DNA from 3 places in the Frateuria edaphi genome. Region 2 is predicted to be linked to each of the others. Evidence: predicted binding sites of a transcription regulator. Region 2 holds the regulator's gene; each other region holds the start of a gene.

Region 1 (5,871 bases), 690 kb from region 2:
CACCAACGGCGGCTGGCTCGACCGCATGGTCGGCGGCGGCACCGGCGCCGGGCTGGAGCGCAACATCATGAGCGCCTACCAATGGCTCGCCGTGCGCTACCACGAGGGCGACCGCATCTTCCTGTTCGGCTTCAGCCGCGGCGCCTATACCGTGCGCAGCCTGGGCGGCCTGCTCGCCCATGGCGGCCTGCTGGACCTTTCCGATGCCACGCTCGCCCCGGCCGAGGTGTGGTCGCGCGTGGAGCAGGTGTTCGAGGCCTACCGTTCCGGCAAGCCGTTTGCCAACCCGGACGGATGGGCTTTCCACGGCGTACCGCCCGGGCAGCCCACGGCGGGCACCATCGGCGTGCACTTCATGGGCGTGTGGGACACCGTCGGCGCGCTGGGTATCCCGCTGGAGCTGTCGGTGCTGCGCTTCATCGGCGACCCGCGCCGCTACCAGTTCCACGACACGAAGATCAGCCTGATGATCGCCAACGCCCGCCATGCGGTGGCGATGGACGAGCGCCGCGCGGATTTCATGCCGACGCTGTGGACCCATATTCGCCGCCCCGACCGGGTGCACCAGGTGTGGTTCCCCGGCGTGCACGGCGACGTCGGCGGCGGTTACGCGCAGGCCGGGCTGTCCGACATCGCGCTGGCGTGGATGCTCGACGAGGCGGCCGGCTGTGGCCTGCGGCTGCGCGACAACACGCGTGCGCAGCTGCGGCCCGATCCGCAGGGTGTGCTGCACGATTCGCGGCAGGGGATGTTCAAGCTCGGCCGCAACCAGCCGCGGGCGGTGGCGCAGATGGACAGGACCAGTGTGCTGGCCGGCCTCCTGCACCCGAGCGCCCTCGCGCGACAGGCCGACCCACCCCTTGCGCAGGGCGACTACTGGCCTACCCGCACGCTCGCCGCGGGCACGCGCGTGAGCATGGACGTGTTCGCCTCCACCCACTGGAACGCCACCGGGCTGTATCTGGAGGCCGGTGTCACCTACCGCTTCGGCGCCTCCGGCGAATGGCTCGATGCAAGCGCGAAGTTTTCCCCCGCCGGCGGCGAAGTGGATGGCCACCATGCCTCCGACATCGCGCGCCTGGCGGCCTCCGCCCTCGGCTCGATGGAGCACGTCTTCAACATGGCCAGCCACGGCGACAGCGACTTCTGGTTCACCCGCCGCGTGGAGTCGGCGCCCTGGTGCGCACTGATCGGCTTCGTCGCCAATGGCGAAGGCGACGACCGCGGCGAGACCTTCGTCATCGGCGAGGGCTGCCGCTTCACCCCGACCGCCAGCGGCTACCTCTACGCCTACGCCAACGACGCCTGGCAGGCCTACGCCAACAACCACGGCAGCGTGGCGCTGGCGATCGAGCGACCCTGACCTCTTCGCGGAGCCTGCAAAAAAAGACGGGCGCCGAAGCGCCCGTCCCGCCGAACCATCCCGCCACGCTCAGATCGCGTAATACATCTGGAATTCCAGCGGATGCGTGCTGGCGCGGTAGGCGGTGACTTCCTTCATCTTCACCTCGATGTAGGCATCGATGAAGTCGTCGGTGAACACGCCGCCGGCCTTGAGGAACTCGCGGTCCTTGTCCAGCGCGGCGAGCGCCTCGTCCAGGCTGGCGCAGACCTGCGGGATGTTCTTCTCCTCTTCCGGCGGCAGGTCGTAGAGGTCCTTGTCGGCCGGCGCGCCCGGGTCGATCTTGTTGATGATGCCGTCGAGGCCGGCCATCATCAGCGCGGTGAATACCAGGTAGCCGGAGTTCATCGGATCGGGGAAGCGCACCTCGATGCGGCGGCCCTTCGGGCTGGACACGTACGGGATGCGGCAGCTCGCCGAGCGGTTGCGCGCCGAGTAGGCCAGCATCACCGGCGCCTCGAAGCCCGGCACCAGGCGCTTGTAGCTGTTGGTGGTCGAATTGGCGAAGGCGTTGATTGCCTTGGCATGCTTGAAGATGCCGCCGATGTACCACAGCGCCATCTGCGACAGGCCGCCATAGAGCTCGCCGGCGAACAGGTTCTGCCCGTCCTTGGCCAGTGACTGGTGCACGTGCATGCCCGAGCCGTTGTCGCCGACGATCGGCTTGGGCATGAAGGTGACGGTCTTGCCGTTCTGGTGCGCCACGTTCTTGATGACGTACTTCATCGTCATCAGCTCGTCGGCCTTCTTCACCAGCGTGTTGAACTTGACGCCGATCTCGCACTGGCCCGCGTTGGCCACTTCATGGTGATGCACCTCGACCACCTGGCCGAGCGACTCGAGCACCTTGCACATGTCCGCGCGCAGATCGCCCAGCGAATCGACCGGCGACACGGGGAAGTAGCCGCCCTTCACGCCCGGGCGGTGGCCGGTGTTGTTGCCGTCGTACTTGTAGCGCGAGGACCACGCCGCCTCTTCGGAGCCGATCTCGTAGAACACGCGGCCCATGTCGTTCTGCCAGCGCACCGAGTCGAAGATGAAGAATTCCGGTTCGGGGCCGAAGAACGCGGTGTCGGCGATGCCGGTGGACTTCAGGAACGCCTCGCCGCGCTTGGCGATCGAGCGCGGATCGCGGCCGTAGGCCTGCATGGTCGAGGGCTCGAGCACGTCGCAGTGCAGGATCAGCTGCGTGTGCGCGGAGAACGGATCCAGGTGCGCGGTGTCCGGATCGGGCAGCAGCACCATGTCCGACTCGTTGATGCCCTTCCAGCCCGGGATCGAGGAGCCGTCGAACATCTTGCCGTCCTCGAAGGTCGACTCGTCGATGGCGTGCGCCGGGAAGGTGACGTGGTGGTGCTTGCCGAGCATGTCGGCGAAGCGCAGGTCGACGAACTCGACGTCGTGTTCGGCGATCAGGTCGAGCACTTTCTGGGCGGTCATGGGCGAGCCTCGGAGCGGGAAAGGATGCGGCCGTTACTGCAATGCCCGTGCCAGCCGTACGCCCTGCGGGAGCGCACCTTGTACGCCACCACCATGGCGCTTCGGAGCGGGATCGCGCTCGCGCACAGGGCGCGCTCCCACGGGCATGTTGCACCTCTTTGGCACGACTTATTGCACCATGATGAGTCAATTCGGCCTCACGCCGCCGTGCCCGCTTCCCCGTAAGCTATGCCGCTTTACCGTTCGCCGGAGAGCCCTTAGTGAGCGACCTGATCCGCGTCATCCTGCTCGGCATCATCGAGGGCATCACCGAGTTCCTGCCGATCTCCTCGACCGGGCACCTGCTGATCGCCGAGCAACTGGGCCTGGGCCAGCGCTCGGACCTGTTCAACATCGGCATCCAGGCCGGCGCGATCCTGGCGGTGACGCTGATCTACTGGAAGCGCCTGTGGCAATTGCTGACGCAGTGGCGCGACCCGGCCAACCGCGATTACCTGGCCAAGCTCACGGTGGCGTTCCTGATCACCGCGGTGCTGGGCTTCATCGCGGTCAAGCTCGGCTTCACCCTGCCCGACACGGTCACGCCGATCGCCTGGGCACTGGTCATCGGCGGCTTCTGGATGCTGGGCGCCGAAGCGGTCGCCGCGCGCAAGCCGGACCGGCGCGAGGTGACGTGGACGGTCGCGGTGCTGGTCGGCATCGCGCAGATGCTCGCCGGCATCTTCCCCGGCACCTCGCGCTCGGCCGCCACCATTTTCGCCGCGCTGCTGGCCGGCACCAGCAACCGCGCCGCGGCCACCGAGTTCGCCTTCCTGGTCGGCATCCCGACGATGTATGCGGCGACCGGCTACGAACTGCTCAAGGTCGTGAAGAACGGCGGTGCGGCGCACGAGGACTGGAGCGCGCTGATCGTCGGCTTCGCGGTATCCGCGATCGTCGCCTTCGCCGCGGTGAAGTGGTTGCTCGGCTACATCCGCACGCACCGCTTCACCCCGTTCGCGATCTACCGAATCGCGCTTGGCGTGGCGCTGCTGCTGTGGTTGCCCTCGGGCGGCTGAAGCCTCCCGCCGGCCCGGTCAACCCGGCGGGCCAGCGACCCATTGGACCGGACTGTCCAGCGCGATGGCCTGCCCGGAGAGATCAGGTGTTTCGCGGGCGTCTGCGGCAGGGTCTTTCGGCCGGTTGGCCTCGGCCTCGGCGATGCCCGACGGATTCCGCGTCCTGAAGGTGACCGGGATCTGCATGCGAGTGGCGACGGGTTTGCCGTCGACAAGCTCGGGCAGCGCGCGGCTGAGGCGTATCGCCTCTTTCACCGCCAGCGCGAACTGTTTTCGTGCGAGCGGACTGCTGAACTCGGAGTCGACCAGCTTGATGTCGGTCAGGCTCCCGTCCGGTTGCACCGTGGCCGCCATCGTCAGTCGCCCGTCGCCCTGCTCCATCGGCCATCGGGGCGCCCGAAGCGCAAGTGCCGGGCCATTCTTGACGTAGCGCACGGCCACGCCGTAATTGCCGTCCGGACGCTTGACCAGGACCAGGTCGACCCAGGCATAGGTACGAGCCGTGACCGCATGGCCCGCCCGCACGGGTGGCTTGAAGCGCCAGTGCTTGATCGCCTCCTGGGCGGGCGCGTTCAGCACGGCCGGAATCTCCCCGGGCAACTCGACCCGGGCCACCTGTCCGGCCGTATCGACGTCCAATCCGGCCTGCAGGTGATACGTCTGCACCACCTGTCCATCGACCGCGCGTGCCGTCCCTGCGGACAGCATGAGTGCGGCCCACAGCACGGCTCCGCTTGCCAGCCCAATCCTCATCCCTGCACCCTCCCCGGCACATGCACGCGACGGCAGCCTACACCGGCGAAGGCGGGGCGCGGGAAGTGGCCGTGTCACGAAGGGCCTTCCGCACTGGCCCCCACGCTCCGCGCACGCCCGGTGTGCCTAGGATGATCGCGCGCGCTGGCCAGTCCGGCCCGGCCGCATAGGACGGCGTCCCGATGGCGGCAGAGAAACCACCAAGCCTGCTCTGGTCGCGAATCATGCTGGCGGCGGGTTTCGTCTTGCTGACCTCGCTGCTGGCCGGTGCCTACGTGCTGGCGGCGGCGCGCGAGGAAGGCATGGAGCAGCAACAGCACATCCAGGCGGTGCGCGCGTCGCTGCGGCGCACGATGTTGACGATCCAGGGTGCCGAAACGGGCCAGCGCGGTTACCTGCTGACCGGCGAAAAAGCGTATCTCGCGCCGTACACCCGCGCCCGCAGCAACCTGGCGGCATTGCTGCGGACGCTCGATCGCGAGGTGGAGGATCCGCAGCTGCGCCGGAACCTCCCCGAGTTGCGTGCGTTGATCTCGGGCAAGCAGACCGAGCTGGCGCAGACGCTGTCCTACTACGACCGTGGCGACCACGCGACGGCGGCGAGACTGGTCCGGTCCAATCTGGGCATGCGGCTGATGGAGCGTATCCGCGCGCTGGTGTCCGCGATGCTGGCCGATTGCGATCGCAACATCGCCGCCGAGCAACGCAAGGAACGCGTGTTATCGCGCTGGGTGCTGACCGGCGCCTCGGCGTCCGCTCTGGCGATCCTGGGGCTGGCGGTGCTGACCCTGCGCGAGATGTCCCGTCGTCACCGCATCATGGTGCGCACGCGCGACGAACTGCTGGCCTCGAGCGAGGCGCTGCGGCGAAGTACCGAGCGCCAGGCGATGCTGGAAGAGGCGGTGCGCCAGTCGCGCAAGATGGAGGCGCTGGGCGCGCTGACCGGCGGCATGGCGCATGACTTCAACAACATGCTCGCGGTGGTGATGGGCAACCTGGAGCTGCTCAAGGCGCGCCTGGCCCGCGGCAACCACGATGTCGGCCGCTACGTCGGCTATGCGCTGGAGGCGACGCGCCGTGCCGGCGAACTGACCCAGCGCCTGCTGGCCTTTGCCCGCAAGCAGCCGCTGCACGCGGTGCTGGTGGCGCCGGACGAGGTGGTGGCCAGCACCATCGAGATCATCCGCCGCACGCTCGGCGGCATCTACAGCATCGAGC
Region 2 (5,871 bases):
CTGCTCAAACTGCAGGGCCCGGTGCATCTGGAACGTGCGGCGTTCGACGATACGCCAAGGACCACGATCGACACCGCCGAAGTCACCGCCTGGCCCAAGCAGAACCGCCTCGAGACCGCCGCCCCGGCGCAGCTGGTGCAGGGCGGCACTAGAATCCACGGCGTCGGCATGCGTGCCGACCTCAACGACAAACACCTGGAGCTGCTCGATGACGTCCATGCCACGTTCCCGCCCCGCCAGCATGCGCGCTAGCGCGGCGTTGGTCCTGCTGGGCCTGACGGTGCTGGCACCGGTGCAGGCCAAGCGCACCGACCGCGACCAGCCGATGGACGTGCAGGCCTCGCACTTCGATGGCTTCCGCAAGCCCAACAGCACCACCACGCTCAAGGGCAACGTGGTGATCACCCAAGGTTCGCTGAAAGCCACCGGCGACCTGGCCAAGGTGCACTTCGACGCCAACGCCGAGATCGACAGCGTGGTGCTGACCGGCAGTCCTGCGCACCTCCAGCAGCTGGACGACAACGGCAACCTGATGCAGGGCGACGCGGCCACCATCGACTACAAGGTGGCCAAGGACTACGCCGTGCTGCAGGGCCATGCCTCGATCACCCAGCAGGGCCGCGGCGAGGCGCACGGCGATCGACTCACGTACAACACGCAGACCAGCGAAATGACCGGCGACAGCGGCGGCGACGGTCGCGTGCACATGATCTTCAAGCCCCAGCCCAAGTCGGGAACCGCCGCGCCTGCCGCGGCACCGGCACCGGCACCGGCCACCAGTGCACCCGCGCCCGCCACCAGCAGCGGGCAGCCCTGACCGATGCTCGCTGCCGAAGGCCTGCAGAAACGCTACCGCTCGCGCCAGGTCGTGCGCGATTTCGGTTTTTCGATCCGCCAGGGTGAAGTGGTCGGCCTGCTCGGCCCCAACGGCGCGGGCAAGACCACCTGCTTCTACATGGTGGTGGGCCTGGTCGAAGCCGACGGCGGCACCATCCGGCTGGACCGCCAGGACATCACCGGCCTGCCCATGCACTCGCGCGCACGACTGGGCATCGGTTACCTGCCGCAGGAAGCCTCGGTATTCCGCCGGCTGTCGGTGGCTGACAACATCATGGCCGTGCTGGAGCTGCGCGAGGGCCTCACCGCCCGCCAGCGCAACGAACAGCTCGAAGGGCTGATGGACGAGCTCAAGATCGCCCATATCGCCGGCCAGAAAGGCATCAGCCTCTCCGGTGGCGAGCGCCGCCGCGTGGAGATCGCCCGCGCGCTGGCCGCGCAGCCGCGCTACATGTTGCTGGACGAGCCGTTCGCCGGCGTCGACCCGATTTCGGTGGGCGAAATCCAGCGCATCGTGCGGCACCTGAAGGAACGCGGCATCGGCGTCCTGATCACCGACCACAACGTGCGCGAGACGCTGGGCATCTGCGATCGCGCCTACATCCTGAACGACGGCGAGGTGCTCTCGCGCGGCACGCCAGCGCACATCCTCGCCGACGAAAAGGTGCGCGAGGTGTACCTGGGACGCGAATTCAAGCTCTGAAGCGGTGATGTGACGCACGGCCCGTCGGAGCCTGCCATCGCTATGGTCGCGTCACACCCACCGGGGTAGGATGACCGCAAGTCTCTCCGCAACGGCTGGCATGAAACCCGGGCTCCAGTTCCGACTCAACCAACAGCTCACCCTGACGCCGCAGTTGCAGCAGGCGATCCGGCTGTTGCAGCTGTCGCAGCTGGAGCTGGAAGCGGAACTGCGCCAGATCGCCGAGGGCAACCCGCTGCTGGAGTTCGAGGAGGAATCGGCGCCGGGCGAAACCGAGGAAGAGAGTTTCTCCGCCGCCCCGGCCGAAGCGCCGACCGTCGACCACAACGCGGACGACGTCGCGGACTGGGGCGAAGCCGACACGCCAGCCGAGGCGCCGATCGATTTCTCGCTCGGCAGCAGCGCGCCCTCCGGCAGCCGCGGCGATGAGGATTTCGAACCGCAGAACGCCGCGCCCGAGACCCTGCAGGAACACCTGCTGTGGCAGTTGAACCTCTCGCCGTTCAACACGCGCCAGCGGCTGATCGCGACGGTCATCATCGATGCGCTCAACGCCGACGGCTACCTTGCCGAAGGCATCGAAGGCGTGCTCGCCGCGCTGCCGGCGGACCTCGACGCGACGATCGATGAAATCGAGACGGTGCGTCGCCAGTTGCAGCGTTTCGATCCCACCGGGATCGCCAGTCTGGACCTGCGCGACTGCCTGCGCGTGCAGCTGGAGCAGTTCGATGCCGATACGCCGCATCGCGGGCTCGCTCTGCAGATCGTCGCCGGCGAGCTCGAACTGCTCGCACGCAACGACGTCGCCAAGCTCGCGCGCAAGCTGCGCGCGAGCGAGGAAGACGTCGCAGCCGCGGCGCTGCTGATCCGCAGCCTGGACCCGCGTCCCGGCGCCGCGCTGGACGCGACGCCGGTCGAGTACGTGGCGCCGGACGTCTACGCCTACAAGGAAGGCAACCGCTGGAAGGTCAGCCTCAATCCCGACTGCCAGCCGCGGCTGGGCCTCAACCAGCACTACTGCAGCCTGATCGCGCAGGCGCGCGGCGAGGACGCCAGCTGGATGCGCGGCCAATTGCAGGAGGCGCGCTGGCTGATCAAGAGCCTGGAGTCGCGCGCCGAAACGTTGCTGAAGGTTGCCGATGCGATCGTGCGCCGTCAGAGCGCCTTCCTCGACTACGGCCCGGAAGCGATGCACCCGCTGGTCCTGCGCGAAGTCGCTGAAGAGGTCGGCATGCACGAATCGACCATCTCGCGCGTGACCACGCGCAAGTACATCCACACGCCGCGCGGCACTTTCGAACTGAAGTATTTCTTCTCCAGTGGCGTCTCCACCGAAGATGGCGGCGGCGCTTCGGCCACGGCCATCCAGGCGATGATCAAGAAGCTCATCGACGGCGAGGACACACGCAAGCCCTTGTCCGACCAGGCCCTGGCCGAGGAGCTCAACCGCAAGGGCATCCAGGTCGCGCGCCGCACGGTGGCCAAGTACCGCGAGGCTCTGCGCATCCCCAGCTCGAGCGAGCGACAACGCGCCGGCTGACCGGCGCCTGAAACCCACCACTTGGAACCGGCCCGAACGATCCCATACCGAATGAAGACCGGCATGCCGGCACCAATCACCGGCATGCGAACCCGCCGCCCCACGGCGGCCTGTACCAGAGGAGGCGCCCCATGCAGTTCCAACTCACCGGCCAGCAGATCGAAGTCACCCCCGCCCTGCGTGCGCATGCCGAATCCCGGCTCGATCGCCTGACCCGCCTCGACGAAAGGTGCCTGGGCCTGAGCATGGTGCTGTCGATCGACAAGCTGCAGCACTGCGCCGACGCTACCCTCAGCACCACGGGTGCCGCCCTGCATGCGGCGGCCTGCGGCGCCGACATGTATGCCTCCATCGACATGGTGTTCGACAAACTCGCCGCGCAACTGCGCCGCCACCGCGACAAGGTGACCGACAAGCATCAGCAGGAAGCGCGCGAAGCGCGCCAGATCGGCTGATTCGTCCGGCTCCTGCGAAAGAGACCCGCCCCGGTGGCGGGTCTTTTTTTGCTCGAAGCTTGATGCCGCAAGCCGAGCCTTCCCCGCGAGCGCAGGGAAGATACCAAGCCACGGGCGGATGGCCGGCCTCGCGACACCCTCCCGGCCCGCCCTCCCCCGCATAGCTGGCACAATGGCGCCCATTGCCACCCGGCAGGGACACTCCTTGGAACGCCTGACTGCACGACAACTCTTCGACGGCGTCCACGAGCGCATGGGCCTGCGCTGGGTGGCGGGCATGCGTGGCGAGGGGCGCGTGCTCGAACCCGGCGCCACCGCCACGCGCCGCCCGTCGCTGATCGGCTACCTCAACGTGATCTACCCGAACAAGGTGCAGATCATCGGTACCGAGGAGCTCAACTGGCTGGACAGCCTGGATTCGCGCCAGCGCTGGGAAGCGATGCACAAGATCGCTGCCTACCAGCCGGTGGCGCTGATCGTGACCAAGGACCAGACCATCCCATCGGACCTGCGCGAGGTGGCCGAGGAAACCCACACCCCGCTGTGGATCAGCGCCAAGCGCGGCCACGAGCTCCTGACCTGGATGCAGTACCACCTCGCGCGCCTGCTCGCGCCGCGGATCACCCTGCACGGCGTGTTCCTGGAGGTGTTTTCGATCGGCGTGCTGATTACCGGCGAGTCCGGTTCGGGCAAGAGCGAGCTGGCGCTGGAACTGATCAGCCGCGGCCACCGCCTGGTCGCCGACGACGCCACCGAGTTCACCCTGATCGCCCCTGACGTGATCGACGGCACGTGTCCGGAACTGTTGCAGGATCTTCTGGAAGTGCGCGGCCTGGGCGTGCTCAACGTGCGCGAGATGTTCGGCCACACCGCGGTCAAGCATTCGAAATACCTGCGCCTGGTGGTGCACCTCAAGCCCCTGCGCGAGGGCGAAGACATCGACGCGGCGACGCGCCTGACCGGCGACACCAGCCACCGCGAGATCCTGGAGGTCTCCGTGCCGATGATCACCATCCCGGTGGCCCCCGGCCGCAACCTGGCGGTACTGGTGGAAGCGGCGGTGCGCCACCATATGCTCAAGAGCAAGGGCATCGATCCCGCGCAGACATTCATCGACCGCCAGGCGCACCAGATGCGCCGGCTTCCGCCGTGGTGAACCCATGAGTACGAACGATCCCGCGCCCTCGAACGGCCTCAACGATCCCAACGCCGTGCACCTGGTGGTGCTGACCGGCATGTCCGGCGGCGGCAAGACGGTCGCGCTGCGCGCGCTGGAGGACCTGGAGTTCTACTGCGTCGACAACCTGCCCAGCGGGCTGCTGCCGCAACTGGTGCAGTCGGTGCGCCGCGATGGCGGCGGCCGCCGCCGGCGCATCGCCGTGGGCGTGGACGTGCGCAACCGCGGCGAGGATTTCGAGCACATGCCTCTGGTGCTCTCCGAACTGGCCGCCGCCGGCGTGCACGTCCACCTGGTTTTCATCGATTGCAGCGACGAAGTACTGATCAAGCGGTACTCGGAAACCCGCCGCCGACATCCGCTGGCCATCCGCGGCGTGTCGCTGGCCGACGCGATCGCCGAGGAACGCCGCCTGTTGCGGCCGCTGATCGGTATTGCCGAAAAGGTGATCGATTCGAGCGACCTCAACGTCCACCAGCTGCGCCGGCTGATCGCCACCGGCTACGCGGCGGCCACCGAAGGCCTGACGCTGATGTTCCAGTCGTTCGCCTTCCGTCGCGGCCTGCCACTGGACTCGGATTTCGTCTTCGACGCCCGCTGCCTGCCCAATCCGCATTGGCAGCCCAAGCTGCGCCCACTCTCGGGCAAGGACGCGCCGGTGCGCGAATTCCTCGAGGCCGATCCGATGGTCGGCGAATACTTCGCCGACACCGCGCGCTGGCTCGACGCCTGGCTGCCGCGCTTCGAGCAGGACGACCGCAGCTACGTCACCATTTCCGTCGGCTGCACTGGCGGGCGGCATCGATCGGTCTACCTGGTCGAGTGCCTGGCCGCGCATTACCGTGCGAAGCGCGAAGGCGTTCTCACCTTTCACCGTGAACTCGAATGAACGCGCCCGCATCCCCGCGCGCACGAAACACTCGCTGCAGGAGCGCACTACGATGATCACCGGCCATGCGGCAGGAGCAGGCCCATGAGCGTCGGCGTCCTCCTGATGACGCACGAGGCAGTCGGCAGGGCGCTGATCTCCGCCGCGCATCACGTCATGCCCAAGCTGCCGCTGAAGGTCGATGCGGTCGAGGTGCCGGCGCACGCCGATCCGGACGTGATGCGTACGCTCACCGCCCACCACGCCCGCGAGCTCGACCAGGGCGACGGC
Region 3 (5,871 bases), 230 kb from region 2:
GTCGCGGTACCCGAGTCGAACGAGGCCGCCCAGCCAGTGTTGTCGAGCTGGCGCAGGCCATTGAGGTTGTTGAAGTTGGCCAGGGCCAGCTGGCCGAGCGAGATGGCCTGGCCGTTGGAGTACTTGGCTTGAACCACGCCTTCGCTGGACACGTCGATGCCCGACAGCGTGCCGCTCGGGTAGCCGTCCTGGTTGATCGAGCTCAGCGCGTACGCATTGCCGAACTGGGTGGCCTTGTTGACGTCGATCGACAGCGTCATCGGGGCGGCACCCGGGCTGACCGACAGCGCGGGGAAGTTGAGCTTGCCGCCGGCCGGCGTCGCGAGCGCGCCGCTGCTGGTGAAGGAGAGCGCCTGCGGCGCGCCGGCGGATACGCCGTCGACGTACAGGTAGGCGTTCCAGCTGTTCGGCGCCGCGCCCTTGACGTAGTACACGGTGCCGTTGTGTGTGGCGCCGAGCGAGTCGTAGGCGGTGAACGGCGTGGCCTGGTTGTAGCTCAGCGCGTCGGTCGGGCTGAACGGTGCCGTGGTCGGCACCGTCGCGTCGGACGGCAGGTTGAGCGACATCTCCACATTGCTGGTGGCCTTGGCCGCGCTCTGCGCAGTGGTCATCTGCAGGTCGACCAGCGTGCTGGTGTCGAAGCCGTTGCCCGCCGGCGGGAACACCTGCAGGTGCTGGCCGCTGGCGTTGACCACGTAGCCGTTGTTGTCCTGCTGGAAGGCGCCGGCACGGGTGTAGGAATAGCCCTTGCCGTCGCGCATGGTGAAGAAGCCATCGCCGCTGATCGCGAAGTCCAGGCTGTTGCCGGTGTTCTCCACGTTGCCGGCGGCGAACTGCTGCGCCACGTCGGCCAGCCGCACGCCGCTGCCGATCGAGGTCGCCGAGAGGTTGCGGCCGGCCGAGTTGTACAACTCGGCGAACTCGGCCCGCGAGCCCTTGAAGCCGGTGGTGCCGGTGTTGGCGATGTTGTTGGCAGTGACTTCCAGGTCCTTGGAAGCCGCGTTCAGGCCGCTCAGCGCGATATTGAAAGCCATCGTTGTTTCCCCTGTACGGGTGTGATGTCCGTGAATTGATGTGTCAGTTGACGCGCGCGACCTGGCTCAGCAGCACGCCGCCGAAACCGTCCACGTCCAGGTAGGCGCCGTCGGCGCCGGTCATGCCCACGCCGGCGACCTTGCCGGTGACATAGGTGGCCACCGCGGTGTTGCCGGTCTGCGCCGCCAGTCCGTAGGTGCCCGGGGGCAGCGGCTGGCCGTCGTTGCCGGTGCCGTCCCAGTGGAAGTCGGCCAGGCCCGCGGTCTGCGTGCCCAGGTCGATCGTGCGCACCACGTCGCCGGCGTTGTCGACGATCTGCACCAGCGTGCGGCCACCGCCATCGGGCACGTTCACGGCACCATCGAGGCTTCCGCCCTGCAGGCGACCGACCGCCGAGGGCACGGTGACGTTGCGCCCGACCATGCTGGAGGCCTGCAGCAACTGGTTGCCCTGCATCGACTGCGACAACGCGTCGAAGGAGGTCTGCAGGTTCTGCGTGGCCGAGACCTGGTTGATCTGCGCCAACTGGCTGACCATCTGCGAGGAATCCATCGGCTGGGTCGGATCCTGGTTGCGCATCTGCTGGATCAGCAGGCTCAGGAAGTCGGCCTGGCTCAGCGTCTTGGTCTGGCCCAGCGCGCCGGCGGTGCCGGCGGCGTTGCTGGAGTTGATTGCGAGGTCGCTCATGGCCGCTCCTTACTTTCCGAGGTCCAGCGTCTTCTGCATCAGCTGGCGCGCGGTGTTCATCACCTCGACGTTGTTCTGGTACGAACGCGAGGCGGAAATCATGTTGACCAGCTCGTCCACCGGGTTGACGTTGCTCTGGTAGACGTAGCCGTCGGTGTCGGCCAGCGGGTTGCCCGGCTCGTAGCGGCTGGTGATCGCGTTGGGACTCTCGGTGACGCCGAGGACCTTGACGCCCTCGCTGCCGGCTTCGGCCGGCTGGCCGTCCAGCCCGTTGCGGATCGCCGCGAACAGCGGCTCCTTGGCGCGGTAGGCGGCATCGCGCGTGCTCGCCACGCTGTCGGCATTGGCCAGGTTGCTGGCCACGGTGTTGAGCCGGGTGGACTGCGCCGCCATGCCGGAGCCGGCGACGTTGAAGACGTTGAAAAGCGACATCAGCCCTGGCCTCCGGTGATCGCGGTCCGCAACATGCGGATCTGCGCGGTGATGAAGGCCATGCTTGCCTGGTAGTGGACGCTGTTGGCGGCGAAGGCGGCCTGTTCCTGCTGGGCGTCGACGGTGTTGCCGTCCATGCTCGGCTGGGTCGGCACGCGATAGGACAGCGTGTCGCGCGCCTGCGCCACCGGATCGATCTGGCCCTGGGTCGGCGCGGCCAGCGGCAAGTTGCCGGCGCCGTTGCCGCCGGCGGCGGCCAGTGCCTTGCGGAAGTCGACGTCGCGGGCGAGGTAGCCGGGCGTGTCGGCGTTGGCCAGGTTGCTGGCCAGCACTTCGGTACGGCGCTGCCACAGCGCGAGCGCGCCGGTGTGCATGCCGAACAGGTTGTCGATGGGTTGGCTCATCGCTTGCCTCCGCGCGGTCGATGTGTCCGCACGGGGCTTGAGGCAAGTTGTGTGCCATGGGGGCGCGAAGCCTCGCCGCAGCTGGCTTTGCGCGGGCGCTGGGGTTTACGTCCCCGGCGCGGAGTCGGTTTTCCGACGGTCCTTCAGGGCGGCCTGAAGCCGACCGTCAGGCCGCCGGAAACGGTTGGCTGACGCCTACCCTAGGCGAGCCCTTCCTCGGGCAGCAGGTCGATGACCGCCTGCGCCAGCAGGTCCGGCTGGAACTTGGCGATGAAACGGTCGGCGTTAACCTCGCGCACCATCGCCTCGTTGAACAGGCCGCTCAGCGAGCTGTGCAGCACCACCTTCAGGCGCCGCAGCGTGGGCGTTTCGCGGATGGCGCGGGTCAGCGCATAGCCGTCCAGCCGCGGCATCTCGATGTCGGACACCACCAGGTTGACGCCCTCCCCCGGCGGCGCCGCAGCCAGCTCGGTCAGCCGATCGAGCGCCTCGCGTCCGTCCTGCGCCACCACGCATTCGATGTTCATCTGCTGGAAGATGCTGATCAGGCGGCGGCGCGCGACCACCGAATCGTCCGCCACCAGCACGCGGCGCGGGCGCAGCGTGTGGGCGCCTGCGGCGCGCTGCATCTGGGTGGAGAGCTCGCCCGGTGCGCCGTCGATGCTCGCCAGCACGTGTTCCACGTCGACCACCGCCACCAGCGCACCGTTGATCCGGGTCACCGCGTTGACGCGCGGTCCGAAGCCGAGCGCGGCGCTCGGCGCGACCAGCGACTCGCCCTCGCAATGCACCATGTTCTTGAGGTCGGACACCAGGAAGCCCTGCACGGTGCGGCTGAACTCGGTGACCATCAGGTGCGCGGACGGCTCGGCGACCAGCGCCGGATAGCCCAGCGCCGCGGCCAGATCGATCACCGGGATGGTCTGCCCGCGGTAGTCGCAGCTGCCGGCGATCAGCGCGTGGGCGCCGGGCATGCGTTCGAGCGGCGGGCGGCGCAGCACCTCGCGCACCTTGAACACGTTGATGCCGAACAACTGCGCATCGCCCAACCGGAACAGCAGCATCGCCACCCGGTTGTGCCCGGCCAGGCGGGTCTGGCGTTCGACGTTTTCCAGCAGCGCGCCGGCCATGCGTGTCTCCAGCAAAGTAAGGACTAGCTCCTGCGTATCGGCGGCCCGGCCCGGCTCTTGAGGTTCGGGCTCCAACCGCGCAGCTGCCCCATATTTTCTCCCGACGATGCGCCGGAGCGCCGGTGGCACATGCATTGCTTGTTCAAGTTTCGACGCATCCAGACGATGTCCTGAACATTCATCCGCAGGAACCGCAATCCACATGAGCCTGATCCGTAGCCAGTCCCTGGCCGCGCTGGTCCAAGCGGCCGCCGCTGGCGACGAGGCCCGCCTCGAACAGTTGTCGAACCAGCATCCGGCGGTCGCCCGCGCACTTGCCCCGCTGCTGGCCCGCCTCGACGCCGGCCAGCCGTCCGCGCTGGCGCTGCAGACCCTGGAGCAGCAGGGCCTGGTGCTGGCCGCCGCGCAGGTACTGGGGCGCGAGCAGTCCGCGCTGGACAAGGCCACCCAGGAAAGCCGCGATGGCGTCGGCCGCTTGACGGACGCCAGCGCCGGAATCTCGACGGCCCTGCAGCAGGTCGCCAACGGCTTGGCGCAGGTCGAGCAGGCCCGCCAGACCGGCAGCGCCGGCGTGAGCGAGCTGGATGGCCAGTTGCGCCTCCTGCGCAGCGCGCTGTCGGCGATGAACCGCAACCAGGCGCGCCTGGCCGAGCAGGTCGGTCAGATCCGCAAGCTCACCGGCGCGGTGCAGGAAATCGCCCACCAGACCAACCTGGTCGCGTTGAACGCCGCCATCGAAGCCGCCCGTGCGGGCGAAGCCGGCCGCGGTTTCGCGGTGGTCGCCGACGAGGTCAAGCAGCTGGCCGAGAAGACCACCCAGGCCACCACCGAGATCGAGACGGTCACCGGCTCCATCGGGGATTTCTCCCGCCAGCTGGATGTGGACGTGCAGCAGGGCATGCAGCGCCTGGAACACGCGCAGTCCGGCGTCAGCCAGGCCAACAGCGCCATGGGCAGGAGCGCCGAGGCGCTTTCCAGCGCCAGCGAGAAGGTCGCGCAGCTGCGGCAGGGCCAGGACGTGCAGCAGGCCCGCGCCGCCGCGGCGCAGGCGGCGCTCGGCGCGTTGCAGCGGCGCAGCACCGAGGCGCGCCGGCAGAGCGAGGCGCTCAGCCGCGCCGCGTTGCTGGCCCATCGCCTGGCGCTGGGCTGGCTGGAACAGGAGGCCGGCAACGACCCGGCCAGCCTGAGCCTGGCCGTGCGCGAATCGGCGCAGGGCCTCCGCCAGGCAACCGAGCTCGCACTGCTCGAACCAGGCGCGCTGGACCGGCGCTGGTTCGACACCGATGCGCTGGACCGCACCGTGCGCCGGCTCGCGGCGCAACATCCGGACCAGCCGGCCGCCAGCGCGCTCAGCGAGGCGGGCGCACGGCTGTCCGAGCACGGCAACGCTTTCGTCGGCCTGCTCTGCAATGGCCAGATCGAACAGGCCCAGCAGCTGAGCCAGCAGCTGGAGTCCGAACGCGAGGCGGTAGTCACCCACCTCGCCGCGTTGCTGGCCACCGCCTGATGGCCCTGGCGCGCCGCTGCCTGCTGCTCGCGCTGCTCGGGACGGCCCTGCCGGCCCTTGCCGCGCCGATGTCGGAAGCGGACCTGCGCGCCCAGGCCGAACGCTTCGTCGAACAGCAGTACGCCGCGCCCGGTAGCCGGGTCGAGGTCAAGTCCGAAGCGCTGGATCCTCGCCTGCACGTCGCCGACTGTGCCGTGCCACTCGCGGCCAGCCTCCCCGGCGGACTGCGCATGACGCCCAGGCTGAGCGTCGTGATGCGCTGCCCGGCCGCGGACGGCTGGACCCTGCGCGTGCCGGTGACGCTGAAAGTCTGGCGCCAGGTGCTGGTGGCCAATCGCCCGCTGATCCGCGGCGACGGCATCGTGGCGACCGACGTACACGCCGAGGAGCGCGACGTCACCTGCCTGCCCTACGGTTATGTCGCCAGCCTCGACCAGGTGGCCGAGCGCAGCCTGTCGCGACCGGTCGGGTCCGGCAGCGTGCTTACACCCGGGGCGCTGGGCGGACGGCAGACCGTACGCGCGGGCGATCACGTGCAATTGCTCGCCGAACTGGACGGGATCGCGGTGCGCGCCGAGGGCGTGGCCCTGGGCAGCGGCGACTCGGGCGCCCGCCTGCGGGTGCGCAACGGCAGCTCTGGCCGCGTCGTGGACGCCATCGTGCGCGGCCCCGGCGT

What was found. The regulator sigma-54, encoded in region 2, starts transcription at its own class of promoters, with help from an activator protein. The targets are predictions, from matches to a motif close to TGGCACGNGCNTTGC.
Region 1: the regulator sigma-54 is predicted to act here: its motif matches at 2,881-2,895, upstream of glnA (type I glutamate--ammonia ligase).
Region 3: the regulator sigma-54 is predicted to act here: its motif matches at 2,601-2,615, upstream of flgB (flagellar basal body rod protein FlgB).

The regions. Positions count from the first base shown of each region.
Region 1 covers NZ_CP088251.1:3,587,601-3,593,471, forward strand. The annotation lists gene LQ772_RS16545 (DUF2235 domain-containing protein) at 1-1,363, shown strand, start outside; gene glnA (type I glutamate--ammonia ligase) at 1,433-2,842, opposite strand; gene LQ772_RS16555 (undecaprenyl-diphosphate phosphatase) at 3,103-3,900, shown strand; gene LQ772_RS16560 (energy transducer TonB) at 3,919-4,626, opposite strand; gene LQ772_RS16565 (CHASE3 domain-containing protein) at 4,836-5,871, shown strand, end outside.
Region 2 covers NZ_CP088251.1:509,656-515,526, reverse strand. The annotation lists gene lptC (LPS export ABC transporter periplasmic protein LptC) at 1-252, shown strand, start outside; gene lptA (lipopolysaccharide transport periplasmic protein LptA) at 218-817, shown strand; gene lptB (LPS export ABC transporter ATP-binding protein) at 821-1,540, shown strand; gene LQ772_RS02250 (RNA polymerase factor sigma-54) at 1,641-3,080, shown strand; gene hpf (ribosome hibernation-promoting factor, HPF/YfiA family) at 3,212-3,535, shown strand; gene hprK (HPr(Ser) kinase/phosphatase) at 3,789-4,691, shown strand; gene rapZ (RNase adapter RapZ) at 4,696-5,601, shown strand; gene LQ772_RS02230 (PTS sugar transporter subunit IIA) at 5,686-5,871, shown strand, end outside.
Region 3 covers NZ_CP088251.1:735,455-741,325, reverse strand. The annotation lists gene flgE (flagellar hook protein FlgE) at 1-1,034, opposite strand, end outside; gene LQ772_RS03300 (flagellar hook assembly protein FlgD) at 1,078-1,722, opposite strand; gene flgC (flagellar basal body rod protein FlgC) at 1,732-2,154, opposite strand; gene flgB (flagellar basal body rod protein FlgB) at 2,154-2,558, opposite strand; gene LQ772_RS03285 (chemotaxis protein) at 2,759-3,688, opposite strand; gene LQ772_RS03280 (methyl-accepting chemotaxis protein) at 3,891-5,195, shown strand; gene flgA (flagellar basal body P-ring formation chaperone FlgA) at 5,195-5,871, shown strand, end outside.